3 regions of the Enterococcus sp. S86.2 genome follow, and region 1 is predicted to be linked to each of the others. Evidence: predicted binding sites of a transcription regulator. Region 1 holds the regulator's gene; each other region holds the start of a gene.

Region 1 (2,275 bases):
TCTTGACTTTGTTTATAAACGACGTTTTTTAATTTTCGTACATCAATTGTGCCATCGGTTAAAGATACAGCTTCAGCCATTAAATTTGTCAATTGCAGTTCATCGTAACCAAACATCTCATGATATAGCGTAAGACTATCTTTTAAGGTGTCTGTTATTTGGGTTGGATTAATAAATTTTTTGGTAGCTAAATCTCGTAATAAAGTCCAGTTCAACTGATTTTCAGCTAGCGGTAACTGCGCCACATCCTGCGGTGCCTTTTTTACGACCGCTTCAATAACTGGTTGATTGGCTTGGTATTCATTTTGAGAAAAACTATATACCGAACCAAACTTTGTCGTTACATCTTGATAACCAGCCGTATTGACACTTTCCGGCTTAAAGCGTCGATTTAATTGTCGAAACTTATTTTGCCCTACTTTTACTACAAGTAAAAAAGACATTAATTCATCTGCCAAAAAGTCTTGAGGAGTTAACGGCTCCATTAAGACATATAAAAAACGAACTTCGGGTTGTTCCCTGTAGTAAGTTTTTAACAATCCGATACCTTCTAGGCGTTTTTTGGCTGCCTTCAGTGCTGATAATCCCATATCTAAGGCATTGAGCAACTCCAAATGGGTATAATTTTCTTGTGTATCTTCAAAATCTTGTAATAAGCAAAAATATAAAGCTAGCGCATCGGCCCCAATAATCGGCTGATACAAATTAACTAAAGACTTCTCTGCGTCACGAGTTAAGGGCAAACTTTTTTTCACTTCATAAATTGCTTTTGGTTGTAAGTTGGCTTCATAGGCATATTCCAAAAAAATGCAGCCTCCAATTTTATTCTGTTGTGTCCTTGCCATTTGCTTTGGCGACAATATCTTGTAATTCTTTTAAGAAAACCGACATATCTTTGAACTGACGATAAACACTGGCAAAGCGAATATAGGCGATTTCATCCACATCCACTAAATCCTCCATCACATATTCACCAATTAAAGTCGTCGATACTTCATTTTCACCTAAAGAGCGGACACGATTTTCCACATGATCCACGATTTGCTCCATTTGCTCCATTGCAACAGGCCGTTTTTCTGCCGAACGGATTAACCCACGTAAAATTTTTTCACGGTTGAATTCTTCTCGTTCACCATTTTTCTTGATAACCAATAAAGGTGCTGCTTCTATTTTTTCAAAGGTCGTAAAACGAAAGCCGCAGTTTTCACATTCTCTTCTTCTTCGAATCGTACGCCCATCATCGGTTTGACGACTATCAACAACTCGGGAACTATTATGGTGACATTTGGGACAACGCATCTTCTCACCTCATTTAATTTCTAGGAATTTTGCTTATATTATAACAGAAAAAAATTGTGTTGTATTGTCTTGTACCTAAGAAAAGACTGTGTTTGTCTGCTTTTGAATGAATAATTTAAAAAACTATCACATTTCAGTGCCAAATTAACGCCTGACAATTTATTAAAAAACGTTGGTGCATAGAATGTGTGATAAAAAAAGCTTTATGGGCTCATCTTTGTAAACTGATCTATTTTTTGTGGCAATCTTACTTTTTCTAGCAAAAAAGCTTCAGGATTATTTATCCCAAAGCTTTCAGACTTATTCATTATAAAAACTCATGATTCATTTTTGAAATGAACAGCTAACCAATTTAATACTTGCTGAACTGTTTTTGCTTTACTGCCGGTATTATCAAAAACGGTATCGGCTAATTTCTTTTTTTCGATTAGCGGCATTTGGCTTTTTATCTTAACTTCTGCTGTTTTTTCATCAATCAAATCGCGGGCCATCAATCTTTTTTTTTGCTCTAAAAAGTCCACATAAACTACGGCAACTTCATCCATGTAATGATCGTAATGACCTTCATACATCAAAGGGATATCTGCCACGACTAATGGACTTATCTTTTTACCAGCTACAATCTCAGCTTTAATTTGCTGCCGCAAATAAGGATTCATTAATTTATCAAGTTGTTGTCGTTTCTTGTCATCTTGAAAGATGAGCGCCCCTAATTTTTTGCGATTTAGTTTTCCGTCAGCTTGTATCATCTCTAAACCAAAAGTAGCTGCGATTTCTGCCAGTGCAGGTTGCCCAGGGGCAACAATCTTTCTCGCTACGACATCCCCGTCGACCACGGGAAAGCCCTTTTCTTTAAAGATATTCACAACTGTACTTTTGCCACTGGCAATGCCACCAGTAATGCCTAAAACAAAACTCATCTTCATCACCTCAAGATTAGTTTTTGACAGTGGGGACATAGATGCGTTCCTCTTTG
Region 2 (2,275 bases), 670 kb from region 1:
TTTAATAATAAAAGTCATCGGACTTGTTTCATAATGATTATCTGTTTTATGGCGATGAGGCACATTATAAACCAGTAAAAAAGCATGTTCTTCGGGATCATATTCTACCCGCGCGCGTTCGTTTTTATCTAAAGAATATGTCAGCATCTCATCACTTAACTGGTACTTTTCTTGTAATTCACTTAAAGTGGTGACACTGTGATTATCGACTTGGACCCAATAAGAGGCGCCTTGATTAAATTCTCTTTTATGTTCCATATTCCACCTCATTTGATTTTCTATCTTCAATTATAACAAAAAACGCTGGAATCCCTATTCATAAGCCTGGATTCCAGCGTTTTACTTTTTAGCCGATAAATTCTAATTGGCGAATTTCTGCCAACTTGTCATCAATCAGTTGGATAACTTCTTTTGCCGCTACTTCATCTTCCACGAAATTCAACAGATCGCCATCAATTTGTAATTTGGGACTCTCGTGATAGTTTTCAAACCACGCATCATAACGACGATTTAATTCTTGATAATAATCGTAAAGACTTGGATCATATTCCAATTGTTCAAACTCGCGACCACGTTTTTTAATTCGCGCTAACATCGTTTCAAAGGACACTTTGATGTGAACCAATAAATCAGGATGCTTTTTTTGAGCGGCAAATGGCAATTCTTGCATCATATTGGCCAACAATTCATCGTACACTTGTACTTCTGTGGCAGTTGCCCGACCCAAATCAGCATTTAAATGAAATAATAAAGAATCTTCATAGATCGAACGATCCAAAACATTGTCTTCGTGTTGCAATGCTTTTTTTATACTATCAAATCGTTTATTCAAAAAGTAAATTTGCAATAAAAAAGCATATTTATTGGGATCTTGATAAAATAAGGGCAATACTTCATTATCATCAACTGATTCATAAAATGCTTCGCTGTTTAAATGATTGGCAATCATTTCTGTTAAACTTGATTTACCTGCGCCAATGGTACCTGCTAATACAATCACACTCATGGACCTCCAACTCACCTATCACTAAATATTGTGTTTTTTCTCTACCTGACACACTATACCCCACAACATCTTGTTGCGTCAAATAAGAAAGTACTCACAAAAACAGGTACTATTTTGATAAAATCCGCTACCAATATGGCTTAAAAATTAGAACAAGCCACCTGAGTGAAAAAAATTATTTGACTGACAAAAAAATAGCTTTCTATAGTTTACCTTTATAAATGCAATGATTTTAAAAAAAGAAGTTAAAAAAATCTCTTAAGAAAAAATTGAAAAGCGTTGAAATTTTTCATAAACCCTTAACGATTCGCTTAATTTTTAGTAGAATGGACAAGCAGTACATATTTTGTTTTATTTAAATATAAAAAGAAATGAGGCATTTGCATGAAATCCAGTGGTGAAGGTAATGCCAATGGAAAAATTATTTTGATGGGGGAACATTCTGTTGTCTATGGAAAACCCGCCATCGCTTTTCCTTTCCAACCGACCCATGTCACAGCTGAAATAACCGACCACATTTACGACGTATTACGTTCGGGTTATTTTGTCGGTCCCTTAGCGAAGGCACCAAAAAGTCTGGAAAATATTAAAACACTCATTCACCAATTGCGTCATGACTTTTCTACGCCACCAGTACAAATTACAATTTCTAGTACCATTCCCGCTGAAAGAGGAATGGGATCAAGCGCTGCTGTTGCGGTAGCCATTACCCGGGCATTTTTTGATTGGCAAAATTTACCCCTAAGCCATGAGCTTTTATTAACCTATGTAAATTATGCTGAGAAAATTTCCCATGGGAATCCAAGTGGCATTGATGCTGCAGCCACAGCCGGTGATGAACCGATTTTATTTCAAAAAGGCGCAGCTTTTGAGACTTTTCCTATCAACATCAGTGGCTTTTTAATTGTGGCAGATACCGGTGTTAAAGGCAAAACCCGCCAAACTGTTAAAGCAGTAGCGCAACGTTTTGAACAAGATAATAAGACTACTGGTCATTTAATTAATGAGCTAGGAGACTTAACTTTAAAAGCTAAAAAGGCTATTTTAAATAATCAAGCCGCGTATCTGGGAGAACTAATGAATGCTGCCCAAAAAAATTTAGCCGCCCTACAAGTAAGCGATCAAACATTGGATAATTTAATTATGGTGGCCAATCAAAATGGTGCACTAGGCGCTAAACTAACTGGTGGTGGTAAGGGTGGCTGCATGATCGCCCTAGCTTCAGATTACAGTACCGCCAAAAAAATTACGACCGCTTTAACTAACCAA
Region 3 (2,275 bases), 460 kb from region 1:
TAAGGTTTTCACACGGATTTTTTCATCGGCGTTTTCTTTTTTTGCCGATAAGAAAGCCATAATATCTGGATGGAAGACATTTAAGTAAACTACCCCTGCACCTTGTCGTTGCCCCAATTGATTCGAGTAGCTAAAGGAATCTTCAAATAATTTCATAACCGGCATTACACCACTTGCAGCACCCTCATAGCCTTTAATTGGCGCTCCGGCTTCCCGCAAGTTGGATAATGTAATCCCGACTCCTCCGCCAATTCGAGAAAGTTGCAATGCAGAATTTAAGCCGCGGCCGATTGAATTCATATCATCGGTAATTTGAATTAGAAAACAAGACACTAATTCTCCTCGGCGTTTGCGTCCTGCGTTCAAAAAAGAAGGCGTTGCGGGTTGATAACGTTGATGAATCATTTCATCGGCTAAAGTTAACGCCAACTCTTCATCGCCCGCAGCAAAATACAAGGCGTTAATTGCGACACGATCCTCGTAATTTTCTAAATAAAAAGCACCATCATTGGTTTTTAAGGCATATTGCGAATAAAATTTATAGGCTGCCATAAACGATTTGAAGGTGAAGTTTTGGGCTAATAAAAAGTCGTATAATTTTGTAAGAAATGCAGCAGAATAATGTGTTAGAAACTCTGCTTCCAAATAATCTTGCGCTACAAGATATTCCAGTTTTTCATTAAATGTAGCGAATTGCTTGGTATTTGGTAACACATTTTCCTTGAAAAAAGCTTGCAGAGCTTCTTGATCTTTGTTTAATGGAATTTGACCATTAACAGGGCGATTGATTTCGTTATTTAGTTTGTAGTAACTAACATCTTTTAACTCTTTTAAACTCATGGAAGGACCAACTTTCTTTTTTTTAAGCTCTAAAAAATAAAAAAATGCGAAAAAAAGGAGGTGTCCCCGTAAATTGCAAAATACGCTTGTATAACTGGTAAAAATAATTTTCCACTATTTGTAAAATAAAATCTGCCAGTTAGACTGCTGCTATTTTGTCTAGGATACAACCTCGGTTAAATGCGTTTAAGAAGCAAGACTACGTAATTGGTCCGGTCTAAAACCGATGATTGTTGTTTCACCAGCAGTTGTTACCGGCACACTTTTGAAACCTTGTTCTTTTAGAAAGTTCAATGCGTTTGGCTCTTCATCTATGTTAACTTCTTTAAAACTGACATGATTCTCAGTTAAAAAGCGTTTTGTCATTTTACATTGCATGCAGTTGTTTTTTGAAAATAATGTAATCGTCATGATAATGCCCCCTTAATTCTTTATATTCTCAGTATAGAGAAGTAAAACTAAAAGTCAAACGAAAAACACTAGATATTGTGTTTTGTAATAATAAACACACTATACATTGTGGTTTCGGGGTAGACAAGTTGAAAAGATAGCAGAAGGACAAGTTTTCTTTTCTATTTTCATGATGAGAATAGAAAATGGTCTAGTTCTAAATTAGAATAATTATTAATATGTGAAAAATATTACAATATTTTAAATTTGATTGACTTTGCTAGCGGTAGACCTTATTCTAAATGAGAATAATTATCAGTCGCAATTGATTCCTGTCAGTAAAGGAGTATTCATGAAAAAATTAGCAGAAGTTGCACCCAATCAAACCTTTGTTGTGAAAGAAGTAACAGCGCAAGCAGAAGTTCAAAAGCATTTACAAAACTTAGGATTGTTGCCAGGCAGTCATGTTGTGTTGTTAAAAAGTAAAGGTCAAGACGGAATTGTCCTAGTTCAAAATGCGCGCCTAGCTTTAGACCAGAGTTTATTAGAAGCAATTATCGTCGAGCCAGCTGCAAAAAAGAAGAAGTCTTATCTTTAGATCAATTAGCAGTAGGAGATAAAGGCAAAGTTATTAAAATATTTGGCGAAGGTGCGGTCAAACGCCGCTTAATGGATATGGGCTTGACTAAAAATGTTGTGATAACGGTCCGTAAATTAGCACCATTAGGCGATCCCATTGAAATTAATTTGCGTGGCTATGAATTATCTTTAAGAAAAAGTGAAGCAGAGTATATTTTAGTGGAGTTAAAAAAGGAGGGATAGTATGGAAAACTTGCAATTTGCTTTAGCGGGGAATCCCAATAGTGGGAAAACAAGTACATTTAACCAATTAACAGGTTCCATGCAATCCGTGGGAAATTGGCCGGGGGTTACTGTTGAGCGTAAATCCGGTACATTAAAGAAACAAAAAAATATTACCATTCAAGATTTGCCTGGGATTTATTCTTTATCTCCTTATACTCCAGAAGAAATTGTTGCCAGAGAT

Evidence for each region. Region 1 encodes NrdR, which represses ribonucleotide reductase genes. Its sites were predicted from a motif close to ACACNATATATNGTGT; they were not measured.
Region 2: the regulator NrdR is predicted to act here: its motif matches at 1,067-1,082, upstream of AC6R0T_RS11005 (deoxynucleoside kinase).
Region 3: the regulator NrdR is predicted to act here: its motif matches at 1,317-1,332, upstream of nrdH (glutaredoxin-like protein NrdH).

The regions. Positions count from the first base shown of each region.
Region 1 covers NZ_CM206813.1:1,651,520-1,653,794, forward strand. Annotated here, with positions in the region: gene AC6R0T_RS07690 (DnaD domain protein) at 1-803, opposite strand, end outside; gene nrdR (transcriptional regulator NrdR) at 823-1,299, opposite strand; gene coaE (dephospho-CoA kinase) at 1,617-2,219, opposite strand; gene mutM (DNA-formamidopyrimidine glycosylase) at 2,225-2,275, opposite strand, start outside.
Region 2 covers NZ_CM206813.1:2,316,955-2,319,229, forward strand. Annotated here, with positions in the region: gene AC6R0T_RS11000 (magnesium transporter CorA family protein) at 1-258, opposite strand, end outside; gene AC6R0T_RS11005 (deoxynucleoside kinase) at 347-1,006, opposite strand; gene mvk (mevalonate kinase) at 1,391-2,275, shown strand, end outside.
Region 3 covers NZ_CM206813.1:2,113,500-2,115,774, reverse strand. Annotated here, with positions in the region: gene nrdE (class 1b ribonucleoside-diphosphate reductase subunit alpha) at 1-840, opposite strand, end outside; gene nrdH (glutaredoxin-like protein NrdH) at 1,027-1,251, opposite strand; partial or broken gene AC6R0T_RS10010 (FeoA family protein) at 1,583-2,052, shown strand; gene feoB (ferrous iron transport protein B) at 2,054-2,275, shown strand, end outside.